Regions from separate parts of the Streptomyces sp. NPDC057010 genome, predicted to be linked through region 2. Evidence: riboswitches for the same ligand, from Rfam matches in the RefSeq annotation. Region 2 holds a riboswitch; the other holds the start of a gene.

Region 1 (6,990 bases), on a different contig from region 2:
CCGCGTGGCAGACCCTGCGCGCCGCGGACCGGGTGCTGTGCGCCGACCCCGGCCACCCGCAGCTCCCGTACCTGCGGGAGGCGGGGGTGGAGGTCGAGCACGAGACCCCGGACGCCCACGAGCTGGTCGAGGCCTGCGCCGGCGGCCGGACGGTCGTGGTGCTCCCGTCGGGCGAGGGCGACCAGCGGCTCACCGACGGGCTGGCGCGCCTCGCAGGCTCGGGCCGGGTCTCGATGCCCGACCTGGAGCTGCTGCCCGGCTCCTACGACCTGCCCGGCGCGCGCCTGCTCGACCTGGTCCAGGTCATGGACCGGATCCGGCGCGAGTGCCCCTGGTCCTCCCGGCAGACCCACGAGGACCTGGTCAAGTACGGGATCGAGGAGGCGTACGAGCTCGTCGAGGCGATCGAGGCCGGTGACCGGGAAGAGCTGCGCGAGGAGCTCGGGGACGTCCTGCTCCAGGTCGTGTTCCACGCGCGGATCGCCGAGGAGGCCGAAGACCCAGACGAGGCGTTCTCCATCGACGACGTGGCGGGGACCCTGGTCCAGAAGCTGATCCACCGGCACCCGCACGTGTTCGGCGACGCCGAGGCGAACACCCCGGAAGAGGTCAAGGCGCACTGGCTGCGCACGAAGGCGGTCGAGAAGCAGCGCGACTCGGTGACCGACGGGATCCCGCTGGGCCAGCCGGGTCTCGCCCTCGCGGCCAAGCTCGCCGGACGGGCCCGTGCGGGCGGCGTGGCAGTGGAGCTGCCCCGCGGCGAGGGCATCGGGTACGAGCTGCTGGAGCTGGCGGCACGCGCCGAGGCGTCGGGGATCGACCCGGAAACGGCGCTGCGCGCGGCGGCTCGCGTCTACCGGGACGCGATCCGGGCCGCCGAGGGCGTCGGCGAGTAGCCCTCAGCGGTGCTGTTCTAGTACGGGCGCGGTGCGCGGCCCGAGGGGTTGTGCCAGTGCGGCGACGGGCGGTTCAGGAACCATTCGCCGAAGCCGAGGGGTCGGCCGCCCGGGCCGTGGCCCCTGCCGGCGGCGGGTACGGAGTCGTAGAAGATCCGGTCGGGGTGGGCGCCGAGCTCCTCCAGGAGGTGGGCGGTCTCCTCGATGAACTGCGGCGGCCCGCTGAGGTAGACGTCCTGGGCGGGCCACAGGCCCCGGTTGCTGAGCGCGGTGGCGAGCCGGTCGGTGGCCTGGTTGCGGTGCTGCCCGGGTGCGGGCGTGATGTAGGTGACGCCGAGCCAGCCGAGGGCGGCGGCGTACTCGTCGATGAGCGGGCGGTCGTAGAGGTAGGCGGCGTCCCGCGCGACCACGAAGAGCCGTACGTCCTGATCAGGGGGGTGGTCCGCGAGGTCCTCCAGCATGGCGCGGATCGGCGCCCAGCCGGTGCCCGCGGCGATGAGGCTGGCCGGCCGGTCCGTGCGGCGGAAGGTCAGCTGCCCGCCGGCGGCGCCGAGCCGCAGCAGGTCGCCCGGCCGGCTCTCGTCGACCAGGGCGGTGCTGAGCCGCCCCCGCTCGATCCGGCTGACGTGCAGGTCGATCGTGCCGTCGGGGCGCGGGGCGTTGCCGATCGAGTACGTGCGCCAGGTCGTCGGGACCCGGGCGCTGCTCACGCTCGTGTACTGGCCGGGGAGGTAGGGGAAGGGGGCGTGCGGTCTGAGGGTCAGGACGCCGATGTCCTGCCCGTACTGGAGGTGGCGGACCACCTCCGCGTCCCACCACGGCGGGTCCTCGCCGGTGGCGGCGCCGGCCATCATCGCGTCGGCGATCACCTGGTACGCCTCGGTCCAGGCCTTCTCCACCTGCGGGGTCCAGGCCTCGCCGGAGGTTTCGGCGAGGGCGGCGATCAGGCTGGTGCCCACGGCGGCGTAGTGCTCGGGGCCCGCCAGGAACTTGCGGTGGTCGCGCCCGAGGTCGCGTAGGTAGGGGACGAGGGTCTCGTTCTCCAGGTGGGCGATCACGTGTGTGAGCGCGGCGAAGAGCCGGTCGCGCTGACGCTCCATGTCCTCGGGGGAGGCCGGGAAGAGTTCACGGACTCCGGGGTTGTGCCAGAAGAGGTGGGAGTAGAAGTACTTGACCGCGTGTTCGGCCCGTCTCTCCACCACCGCGAAGCTGCTTTTCAAGATCCTCACATCCACAAAACCGAAAGTAGGAATGTCGGACAAGGTGAGGTCAAGCGATGGCGGATCTACGGACAGCCGCGACGAACGACCCATATGGGATGGGGGTCGTATGCCGGGATACGGTCATCCGGTGCACGAGCAGACTCCCGCATCCCCCGCCGACTCCCCTTCGCCCCAGGGTCCGACCCTCTTCGACTGGGAGTTCGCGACCGACCCCTACCCGGCCTACGCATGGCTGCGCGAGCACTCCCCGGTGCACCGCACCAAGCTCCCCAGCGGGGTCGAGGCCTGGCTGGTGACCCGGTACGCCGACGCCCGCCAGGCCCTCGCCGACCAGCGGCTCAGCAAGAATCCGGCGCACCACGCGGAGCCCGCCCACGCCAAGGGCAAGACGGGCATTCCGGGCGAGCGCAAGGCGGAGCTGATGACGCACCTGCTGAACATCGACCCGCCGGACCACACCCGGCTGCGGCGCCTGGTGTCGAAGGCGTTCACCCCGCGCAGGGTCGCCGAGTTCACCCCGCGGGTGCAGGCGCTCACCGACCACCTCATCGGGCAGTTCCAGGAGAAGGGGGAGGCGGACCTCATCCACGAGTTCGCCTTCCCGCTCCCCATCTACGCCATCTGCGAGATGCTCGGCGTACCGCGCGAGGACCAGGACGACTTCCGCGACTGGGCCGGGATGATGATCCGGCACGGCGGCGGTCCGCGCGGCGGAGTGGCCCGCTCGGTCAAGCAGATGCGCACCTACCTCGGCGAGCTCATCCACCGCAAAAGGGATGATCTGGGCGACGACCTGATCTCCGACCTGATCCGGGCGAGCGACCACGGAGACCACCTGACGGAGGGTGAGGCCACCGCCATGGCCTTCATCCTGCTCTTCGCCGGCTTCGAAACCACGGTCAATTTGATCGGTAATGGGCTGCATGCCCTGTTCATGAACCCGGATCAGCGCGAGCGCCTCCAGCTCTCGCTCGCCGCCGGTCAGAGCGCGCTGCTGGAGACCGGGATCGAGGAGCTGCTGCGCTACGACGGCCCCGTGGAGCTGGCCACCTGGCGGTTCGCCACCGAGCCGCTGACCCTCGGCGGGCAGCCGATCGCGGCCGGGGACCCGGTCCTGGTCGTCCTCGCGGCAGCCGACCGCGACCCGGCCCGGTTCGCCGATCCGGACACCCTCGACCTCGGGCGCACCGACAACCAGCACCTCGGATACGGGCACGGGATCCACTACTGCCTGGGCGCTCCGCTCGCACGACTTGAAGGACAGACGGCGCTTGCGACTTTGCTCACGCGTCTGCCGGATCTGGAACTCGCCGTTCCGCCGGAAGACCTGCGCTGGCGCGGCGGACTGATCATGCGTGGCCTGCGCACTCTCCCTGTGCGCTTCACACCCCGAAACATCTGAGCGCCGCCTGACCGGAAGTCAGTTCCCTGCCGAACTTGTGACATGCGTTCGAAGGCCGCTAGGTTCTGCCGTTACCCCGCCGTTATGCGAAAGGTGCAGCCTCATGCTTCCCGGGAACGGCCGCCACAGACGCCCCCGCCAGATCCCCGCGATCGTCGTCACCGCCGGAGTCACCGGCTCCGCGCTGGCCCTGCCGCTGCTCGCCGCCACAAGCGCGAGCGCGGCGGACACCTCGACGTGGGACAAGGTCGCCGAATGCGAGAGCGGCGGCACGTGGACCGCCAACTCCGGCAGCGGATCGTACGGCGGACTCCAGTTCACGCAGGAGGAGTGGCAGGCCGCCGGCGGGCTCGACTTCGCCAAGCGCGCCGACCTCGCGAGCCGGTCGCAGCAGATAGCCGTCGCCGAGCGCGTACTCGCTTCGCAGGGAACGCAGGCGTGGTCGCTGTGCGCGGCATCGGCCGGGCTGGACCAGCAGAGCCCCGCGGCCGCGGTGGACCCCGGCCTGCCGGGCGGCTCCCACTCCGTCACCCCCTCGCCCTCCCGTCCCGACGACGGCGTGCCCGTCACCGGACACGGCAAGCCGTCCACGGACTACGGGCAGCCGACCCCGGGCCCGTCCGAGAGCCCCTCCTTCGTGGTTCCCGACGGCCCCCTCGGCCCCTCGCTCGGACTGCCCGTCATGCCGTCGCCGGACGACCTCACCACGGACCCGACGCTTCCGGTGACCCCCGCGGACCCGACCGCCCCGACCACCCCGACCGTCCCCACCGTCCCGCCCGTCACCCCCGCCGACCCGACGGCCCCGGTGACCACGGATCCGGTGGACCCCACCGCCCCGCCGCTCACCCCGGCCGACCCGACGGCGCCCGCGACGCCCGGCGTCACGCCCGGCCCGACGGCCCCCGGCGCCTCCGCCGAACCCACCTCCCCCGCCGCCCCGTCGGCCACCCCGGCCGAGGGCACGGGCAAGCACCGCGGAGCACCCGCCGCCGAGGCGCCGGCCGTCTCTGATGCCCCGTCGGAGCCCAAGTACACGGTGCAGGAGGGCGACAGCCTCGCCGCCATCGCGGATGCCAAGGGGGTCAAGGGCGGCTGGAGCGCGCTGTACCAGGCCAACGAGCAGGTCATCGGCCAGGACGCCAACCTGATCAAGCCCGGCCAGAACCTGGATCTAACCGCAAAATAAGGGCACTTCGGGCATCCGGAAAGACTTGATTGTCCGTTTTCTGTAAGTGAGACATGTGTCTCTTCCGGTCAACTGGCGTGTCACCCCTCGGGGATTCTGCAAACCCTGTCCTCACCTGCGCAAACGTGCGTAAGTGGAACGCAAGTAGGGGCCGTTTCCCCCCGATGTCGCTTGTTGAACATCGGGGGGAGGCCTGTCTACCTTCTGAATCGCCCGCCACCGCGGGCTCCTTCGACCGCATCGCCGAATCCTGCCGGCGGACGGGGGGAACAGTCGTCGCGTCAAGCGCCGAAGGCAGGAGCGGGGGAACCAAGGTAGGCGCCGGGAGCGGCCGTTGAGAGACGGTCACGCCACCGGCTAGGGGTTAAGCCGTGCGCTAGGTCGCACGACCGGGCAACTCATCCGCCCGAACCCGACAGCTCACCTCGTAGGCGTCGGTGAGGAGAAACCTCATGCTGCTTTCCGGCAAGGGCAAGCACCGCCGCGCCTCCAAGGCGACCCGCATCGTCACGCTCGCCGGTGTCGCCGGTGTGGCCGTCGCCGCGCCCCTGATGGCCGCGAGCTCCGCCTCGGCCGCCACGGCGGGCGAGTGGGACCGCGTCGCGCAGTGCGAGTCCGGTGGCAACTGGGCCATCAACACCGGCAACGGCTACTACGGCGGCCTGCAGTTCTCGGCCTCGACGTGGGCCGCGTACGGCGGCAAGGCGTACGCCCCGCAGGCCAACCAGGCTTCCAAGTCCCAGCAGATAGCCATCGCCGAGAAGGTCCTCAAGGGCCAGGGCAAGGGTGCCTGGCCGTCCTGCGGCGTCGGCCTGTCCAACTCCTCGTACGGCGGCGGCGCTCCCGAGGCCCCCTCCAAGCCGAAGACCGAGCCGAAGAAGACGGAGCAGAAGGCCGCTCCGAAGAAGACCGAGCAGAAGGCCGCGCCGAAGAAGGAGACCCAGCGCTCCGAGGCCGCCCCGACCACCCGCTCCGAGCGCGCCGAGGCCCCCAAGACCGGCAACGGCTCCTACGAGGTCAAGCCCGGCGACACCCTGGGCGCCATCGCCGACGCCAACGGCGTCAAGGGCGGCTGGGAGAAGCTCTTCGAGCTGAACAAGGACATCGTCTCCGACGCCGACCTGATCTTCCCCGGTCAGAAGCTGAAGCTCAGCTGAACACTGCGGCAATAGCCGCGCTCCCCACCGCCCGGCGCGTCTCCCCCCACGCGCCGGGCGGCGGCGTTTTGCCCGGTGGATACCCGACGATCAAGAGTCGTATGTCCTGGAAGCAAGGTATTCGGCCCCTTTTTCGTCCCAGGACGCGGGCGGTCGGCTGGCCGAGTGCCCGGAGCCGGTTAGGCTCTAGTCGGCGAGGCCATCCCACGGCCTGACGCCACCGCACACCCAGCGTCACATCCCAGAAGGAGATGCTCGTGCCGTCCATCGACGTCGTCGTAGCCCGGGAAATCCTGGACTCCCGAGGCAACCCCACGGTCGAGGTCGAGGTGGGCCTCGACGATGGCAGCACCGGCCGTGCTGCAGTTCCGTCCGGCGCCTCCACCGGTGCATTCGAGGCCATCGAGCTCCGTGACGGTGACCCCAACCGTTACATGGGCAAGGGTGTCGAGAAGGCCGTCCTCGCCGTCATCGAGCAGATCGGGCCGGAGCTCGTCGGCTACGACGCCACCGAGCAGCGCCTGATCGACCAGGCCATGTTCGACCTGGACGCCACCGACAACAAGGGCTCGCTCGGCGCCAACGCCATCCTCGGCGTCTCCCTCGCCGTCGCGCACGCCGCGTCCGAGGCCTCCGACCTCCCCCTCTTCCGCTACCTCGGCGGCCCGAACGCGCACCTGCTGCCCGTTCCGATGATGAACATCCTCAACGGTGGGTCGCACGCCGACTCCAACGTCGACATCCAGGAGTTCATGATCGCCCCGATCGGCGCGGAGTCCTTCTCCGAGGCGCTGCGCTGGGGTGCCGAGGTCTACCACACCCTCAAGAAGGTCCTGCACACCAAGGGCCTCTCCACCGGCCTGGGCGACGAGGGCGGCTTCGCCCCGAACCTGGAGTCCAACCGCGCCGCGCTCGACCTCATCGTCGAGGCCATCAAGCAGGCCGGCTACACCCCGGGCAAGGACATCGCGCTCGCGCTCGACGTCGCCGCGTCCGAGTTCTACAAGGACGGCAAGTACGAGTTCGAGGGCCAGTCCCGCTCGGCCGCCGAGATGACCGACTACTACGCCGAGCTCGTCGAGGCGTACCCGCTGGTCTCCATCGAGGACCCGCTGTTCGAGGA
Region 2 (6,990 bases):
TACGACAACGTCCCCTACGGCACGGCGTTCGAGAAGCTGACCGCGCTGGCGTACCCCGAGGGGCACCCGTACCACCACACCCCGATCGGCTCCATGGCCGATCTGGACGCGGCCTCGCTGGAGGACGCGCGCGCCTTCTTCCGTACGTACTACGCGCCGAACAACGCGGTGCTGTCCGTGGTCGGCGACATCGACCCGGAGAAGACCCTCGCCTGGGTCGAGAAGTACTTCGGCACCATCCCGTCGCACGACGGCAAGCAGCCGCCCCGCGACGGCACGCTCCCCGAGATCATCGGGGCGGAGCTGCGCGAGGAGATCGTCGAGGAGGTCCCGGCGCGTGCGCTGATGGCCGCCTACCGGCTCCCGCACGACGGGACCCGCGAGTGCGACGCGGCGGACGTGGCGCTGACCGTCCTGGGCGGCGGAGATTCCTCGCGGCTCCACAACCGCCTGGTGCGCCGCGACCAGACGGCCGTCGCGGCCGGCTTCGGCATGCTGCGCCTGGCCGGGGCCCCCTCGCTGGGCTGGCTGGACGTGAAGACCTCGGGCGGGGTGGAGATCCCCGACATCGAGGCGGCCGTGGACGAGGAGCTCGCGCGGTTCGCCGCCGAGGGCCCCACCGCCGAGGAGATGGAGCGCGCGCAGGCACAGCTGGAGCGGGAGTGGCTGGACCGGCTGAGCACGGTCGCGGGCCGCGCCGACGAACTGTGCCGCTTCGCGGTCCTGTTCGGCGACCCGCAGCTGGCCCTGACGGCAGTCCAGCGCGTCCTCGACATCACCGCCGAGGAGGTGCAGGCCGTGGCCGCGGCCCGGCTGCGCCCGGACAACCGGGCGGTGCTCGTGTACGAGCCGATCGCGGCCGACGACAACACCTCCGAGAACGAAGACGAGACCGAAGGGGCGGAGCAGTGAGCGACACCGCAGCCGTCACGATGACCTTCCACCCGCGGCCGCAGGCCGGCGAGCCGCAGCCGTGGGCCTTCCCGGCCCCCGACCGCGGGGTCCTGCCCAACGGCCTGACCCTGCTGCGCTGCCACCGCCCCGGCCAGCAGGTCATCGCCGTCGAGGTCAACCTCGCCGCCCCGCTCGACGCGGAGCCCGCGGGCCTGGACGGCGTCGCCACGATCATGGCGCGCGCCCTGTCCGAGGGCACCGACAAGCACTCCGCCGAGGAGTTCGCGGCCGAGCTGGAGCGCTGCGGAGCCACCCTCGACGCGCACGCCGACCACCCGGGCATCCGGGTCTCCCTGGAGGTCCCCGCCTCCCGTCTGCACAAGGCGCTGGGCCTGCTCGCCGAGGCGCTGCGCGCCCCCGCCTTCGCCGACGCCGAGGTGGACCGGCTGGTGCGCAACCGGCTCGACGAGATCCCGCACGAGCTGGCGAGCCCGCAGCGCCGCGCGGCCAAGCAGCTCTCCAAGGAGCTCTTCCCGGCCTCCCTGCGGATGTCCCGCCCGCGCCAGGGCACCGAGGAGACGGTCTCCCGGATCGACTCCGCCGCCGTGCGCGCCTTCTACGAGGCCCACGTACGCCCCGCGACCGCCACCGCGGTGGTCGTCGGCGACCTGACCGGCATCGACCTGGACGCCGTACTGGCGGACACCCTGGGCACCTGGACGGGCAACTCCGCCGAGGCCCTGCCGGTGCCGCCGGTGACCGCCGACGACACCGGCCGCGTGGTCATCGTGGACCGCCCCGGCGCGGTCCAGACCCAGCTGCTGATCGGCCGGATCGGGGCCGACCGGCACGACCGGGTCTGGGCTGCCCAGGTGCTCGGCACCTACTGCCTGGGCGGCACCCTCACCTCCCGCCTGGACAAGGTGCTGCGCGAGGAGAAGGGCTACACCTACGGCGTGCGCGCCTTCGGGCAGGTCCTGCGCTCGACCGCCGACGGCAAGGGCGCCTCGATGCTCGCCATCAGCGGCTCGGTGGACACCCCGAACACCGGCCCGGCGCTCGACGACCTCTGGAAGGTGCTGCGCACCCTCGCGGAGGGCGGCCTGACCGACGCCGAACGGGACGTGGCGGTACAGAACCTGGTGGGCGTGGCCCCGTTGAAGTTCGAGACGGCGGCCTCGGTGGCCGGCACCCTGGCCGACCAGGTCGAGCAGGAGCTGCCCGACGACTACCAGGCGCAGTTGTACGCGCAGCTCGCCGCCACCGGGACGGTGGAGGCCACTTCGGCCGTCGTGGCCGCCTTCCCGGCGGACCGGCTGGTCACGGTCCTCGTGGGCGACGCCTCTCAGATCGAGGCACCGGTGCGGGCGCTGGGGATCGGTGACGTGAGCGTCGTCACCAACTGACGTTCGGCCGATGGCCAATTGGCGATCGGTGTGAGGGGTTCCGGCGGCTCGGCCGCCGGAACCCCTTTTGTCCGTTTCATGGTGTGGTTGCTCGTATGCGGTGTGGCGTACGCAACAAAAGGGCGCGTCTGTTTGGCGATTGACTGATGATCCGCCTAGCGTCGGCCCTGCTGTCCGTCAGTTGTACCCGCCGCACCCGCGGCACCGGGCAGCGATCGCCGAGTCCCCGTCAGGCGCGAGCCTGGGGAGCCGGGGACCCACATCAGTCCCTGGGGTGAATCGGACCGCCTCGCAAGAGGAGGCCCGTAGGAGACCTTCCTGCTCCGAACCCGTCAGCTAACCCGGTAGGCGAGAAGGAAGGAAAGGATCAGCCCCTTCATGGCGTTTGGCAGTCGTCCCGCCGGCTCCGGTAAGCACCGTGGTTCCAGCCGTCTGAGCCGCAAGACCGCCGGTTACGCCGGCATAGCCGCCCTCGCCACCACGGGCGTCGTCGGCTCCCTGGCCGGTCCGGCCTTCGCCGCGGACAGCGGCGACAACAACTCCGCCCAGGACAACGGGCTCGGTGCCGTCGTCGTCGCCGAGGACCTCGCGGGCGACCTCCAGGACCAGGCCGCCTCCCAGCAGCGCGCCGCCGAGCACGCCGCCGCCCAGGCGCAGGCCGAGGCCGACGCCAAGCAGCGGGCCGCCGAGGCCAAGCGCCTCGCCGAGGCCAAGGCGAAGGCCGAGCGCGAGGCCGCCGAGCGCGCCGCCCGCGAGGAGGAGCGCAAGCGCCTCAACACCTTCGTCGCCCCGGTCGACGGCTCGTACGTCAGCACGCAGTACCACGCGGGCGGCGGCATGTGGTCCTCCGGCAGCCACACCGGCATCGACTTCCACGCCGCCTCCGGCACCTCCGTCCACGCGGTGGGCGCCGGTACCGTCGTCGAGGCCGGCTGGGGTGGCGCGTACGGCAACAACGTCGTCATCAAGCACAACGACGGCACCTACACGCAGTACGGGCACATGTCCTCGCTGAGCGTCTCCGTCGGCCAGCAGGTGACCCCGGGCCAGCAGATCGGCCTGTCGGGTTCCACCGGCAACTCCAGCGGCCCGCACCTGCACTTCGAGGCCCGCACCGGCTCCCAGTACGGCTCGGACATCGACCCGCTCGCGTACCTGCGCTCGCACGGCGTCAGCCTCTGACCCGAAGGCGCCACCGCTCCACGGACGGTCCGAAGGCCCCGGCTCACCAAGCCGGGGCCTTCGCGTTGTCCGCGTGCAAATGTTTCGTATTTTCGACCGCTCTCGGAAATTATCGTGTGTTGCAATAGAGTCGCAGCACGCGCATGCGTGTCCAATGACTGTGCGAGTCGGAAATAGGCGGAGGTTCGGTCTTGCGTATTCCTGCGCACGCGGTATGCACGGCAATTCGCGACGACATCGTCTCCGGGGTCTTCGAGCCGGGCGGCAGACTCACCGAGGAGGTCCTGGCCCGGCGGTACGGGGTCTCGCGCGTCCCCGTCCGCGAGGCGCTGCGCACCCTGGAGTCCGAGGGGTTCGTGACCACGCGGCGCCATGCGGGCGCCTGCGTGGCCGAGCCGACCGAGCAGGAGGCCGCCGACCTGCTGGAGCTGCGGATGCTGCTGGAGCCCCTCGCCGCGGCCAGGGCGGCCCGGCGGCGCACCGAGGCCCACCTGAAGGTGTTGCGCGGACTGGTCAGGCTGGGCCAGGAGCGGGCCAGGAGGGGCCAGGGCGAGGACCTGCGCTCCCTGGGGGGCTGGTTCCACGAGACCCTCGCGCAGGCCTCCGGCAGCCCGGGGCTGATCGCGCTGCTCACGCAGATGCGGCACAAGGTGGCGTGGATGTACGTGGTGGAGGCGCCGGTGCGGCCCGTGGAGTCCTGGGCGGAGCACGGCGCGATCGTGGATGCGGTGGCGCGCGGCGACGCCGAGCGGGCCCGGACGCTGACCGCGGTCCACGCCGGCCGGGCGGCCGAAGCGCACCGGCCCCGGAGCCGGATCCGGCCCGCGGTGAGCACTTCGCAACCTGCCGTAAACATGTCGAGCGTCCGGCATTAACACGGGCCGTATACAAAGGATCGGTACTCGGCGTGAATTAGCCCCCGCCCGTGCCGTATTCCTGCGGGGCCGGATTTCGCGGACCGGAATTCCCGTGCTGCCCTTTTTTCATCGGGCCGGATATTGCGTCGCGGAAACAGCGAAGCCGTGGCCCCGGAACTCCGGGGCCACGGCTTCGCCGCGAAGGGTCAGACGGTCTCGGGGAGCTCCTCGAGACCCTCCTCGACCAGCTTCGCGAGACGGTCCAGCGCGGCCTCCGCGCCGTCGGCCTCGGACGCGAGGACGATCTCCTCGCCACCCTGGGCGCCCAGGCCCAGAACCGCCAGCATGGAGGCGGCGTTGACGGGGTCGCCGCCGGCCTTCGCGATGGTCACCGGGACGCCGGAAGCGGTCGTCGCACGGACGAAGATCGAGGCGGGACGAGCGTGCAGGCCCTCGGCCCAGCCGACGTTGACGCGGCGCTCTGCCATGGTGATGCCCTTCAGGTTCTTACGGTTGTCTAGACCAGTCTCTCACGACGCCCGGAATGCTCCGACCGACCTTCGGCCTGGATCCTCCGCCGTTCGACCTTCCCCAGCTTGCACTGATTTGCCCCAGCTTGCCTCATGCGCCGCGCAGGAGCTATTCAGCCAGTCATGGCCTTAAGATCACCGCATGACCACCGAGTCGGACCCCTCGTACCCGGCCCACTGGGAAGCGGACGTCGTCCTGCGCGACGGCGGCACCGCCCGGATCAGGCCCATCACCACCGCGGACGCCGGCCGGCTGGTCAGCTTCTACGAGCAGGTCTCCGACGAGTCGAAGTACTACCGCTTCTTCGCCCCGTACCCCCGGCTCTCCGACCGCGACGTGCACCGCTTCACGCACCACGACTACGTGGACCGGGTCGGCCTCGCCGCGACCATCGGCGGGGAGTTCATCGGCACCGTCCGCTACGACCGCATCGGCCCCGACGGCCGGCCCGCCACCGCCCCCGCCGACGAGGCCGAGGTCGCCTTCCTCGTCCAGGACGCCCACCAGGGCCGCGGGGTCGCCTCCGCGCTCCTCGAACACATCGGCGCGGTGGCCCGGGAACGCGGCATCCGCCGGTTCGCCGCCGAGGTGCTGCCCGCCAACACCAAGATGATCAAGGTGTTCACGGACGCCGGCTACGAGCAGAAGCGCAGCTTCGAGGACGGCTCCGTCCACCTCACCCTCGACCTGGAGCCCACCGCCGAGTCCCTCGCCGTCCAGCGCGCCCGCGAACAGCGCGCCGAGGCCCGCTCGGTGCAGCGGCTGCTGGCCCCCGGCTCGGTCGCGGTGATCGGCGTCAGCCGCTCCCTCGCGGGTGTGGGCGCGGCCGCCCTGCGCAACCTGCGCGACAGCGGCTTCCACGGCCACCTCTACGCCGTCAACGAGGCCACCACCCGCGATCTGCTCGACGGCGTACGGGCCTACCCCACCATCGGCGCCATCGGGGCCCCCGTCGACCTCGCCGTGATCGCCGTCCCCGCCGACCGCGTCCCCGAGGCGGTCGCCGCCTGCGGCGAGCACGGCGTGCAGGGGCTCGTCGTGCTGTCCGCCGGATACGGGGAGAGCGGCCCGGAGGGGCTCGACCGCCAGCGCGAACTGGTGCGCCAGGTCCGCTCGTACGGAATGCGGCTGATCGGACCGAACGCCTACGGGGTGATCAACACCGCGCCCGAGGTGGAGCTCAACGCCTCGCTGACGCCCGCGCCGCTGCCGGTGCGCGGCCGGACCGGCCTGTTCACGCAGTCCGGGGCGATCGGCATCGCCCTGCTCTCCGCCCTCGTGCGGCGCGGGGAGGGGCTGTCCTCCTTCGTCTCGGCGGGGAACCGGGCCGACGTCTCCGGGAACGACATCCTCCAGTACTGGTACGACGACGAGGGGACGGACGTCGCCCTCATGTACCTGGAAACCCTGGGCAACCCGCGGAAGTTCACCCGCCTCGCCCGCCGCACGGCCGCCGTCAAGCCGGTGGTCGTCGCCAAGGGCGGCCGCCACTCCCCGGCCGGGCACGTCGTCCCGGACACCCGGCTGCCGGACGCCACCGTCTCCGAGCTGCTGCGCCAGGCCGGAGTGATCCGCGTCGACACGGTGACGGAGCTGGTGGACGTCGGCCTGCTGCTGGCCTCGCAGCCGCTGCCCGCCGGACCCCGCATCGCGATCCTCGGGAACTCCGAGTCCCTCGGGATCCTCACCTACGACGCCTGCCTGACCCAGGGCCTGCGGCCGCTGCCGCCGATCGACCTGACCACGGCGGCCTCGCCGGAGGACTTCCGTCAGGCGCTGGCCGCGGCGCTGGCCTCCGACGCCAACGACGCGGTCGTCGTCACCGCGATCCCGTGGGTGAACGAGCAGGCTCCGGCGGACGACCTGGCCGATTGCCTGCGCGACGCCGTGACCGAGACGCCGGGCAAGCCGGTGGCCGTCGTGCAGGTGGAACTCGGCGAACTGGTCGAGGCGCTGGCCGGGGTGGGGGAGAAGGCTCCCGAGGGGCAGCGGATCCCGAGCTACCCCGCCGCCGAGCGGGCCGCCAAGGCCGTCGCCGAGGCCGTGCGGTACGGGCAGTGGCGGCGGGCCAACGCCGAGGCCGGCCAGGTGCCCGAGTTCGAGGACATCGACGAGGCCGG

The links. A riboswitch is a leader RNA that binds a small molecule or an ion and turns the genes downstream of it on or off. The one in region 2 is predicted to bind cyclic di-AMP.
Region 1: it holds a riboswitch for cyclic di-AMP, as region 2 does, so the genes downstream of both, ACFTXQ_RS29245 (transglycosylase family protein) here and ACFTXQ_RS05600 (M23 family metallopeptidase) in region 2, are expected to answer to the same signal.

Annotation. Positions count from the first base shown of each region.
Region 1 is NZ_JBHUSC010000048.1:27,893-34,882, reverse strand. Features, by position in the region: gene ACFTXQ_RS29265 (nucleoside triphosphate pyrophosphohydrolase) at 1-896, shown strand, start outside; gene ACFTXQ_RS29260 (globin domain-containing protein) at 914-2,125, opposite strand; gene ACFTXQ_RS29255 (cytochrome P450) at 2,247-3,521, shown strand; gene ACFTXQ_RS29250 (transglycosylase family protein) at 3,625-4,710, shown strand; cyclic di-AMP (ydaO/yuaA leader) riboswitch at 4,987-5,159, shown strand; gene ACFTXQ_RS29245 (transglycosylase family protein) at 5,163-5,867, shown strand; gene eno (phosphopyruvate hydratase) at 6,119-6,990, shown strand, end outside.
Region 2 is NZ_JBHUSC010000003.1:307,238-314,227, reverse strand. Features, by position in the region: gene ACFTXQ_RS05610 (M16 family metallopeptidase) at 1-912, shown strand, start outside; gene ACFTXQ_RS05605 (M16 family metallopeptidase) at 933-2,300, shown strand; cyclic di-AMP (ydaO/yuaA leader) riboswitch at 2,507-2,666, shown strand; gene ACFTXQ_RS05600 (M23 family metallopeptidase) at 2,679-3,482, shown strand; gene ACFTXQ_RS05595 (GntR family transcriptional regulator) at 3,674-4,357, shown strand; gene ACFTXQ_RS05590 (HPr family phosphocarrier protein) at 4,546-4,827, opposite strand; gene ACFTXQ_RS05585 (GNAT family N-acetyltransferase) at 5,012-6,990, shown strand, end outside.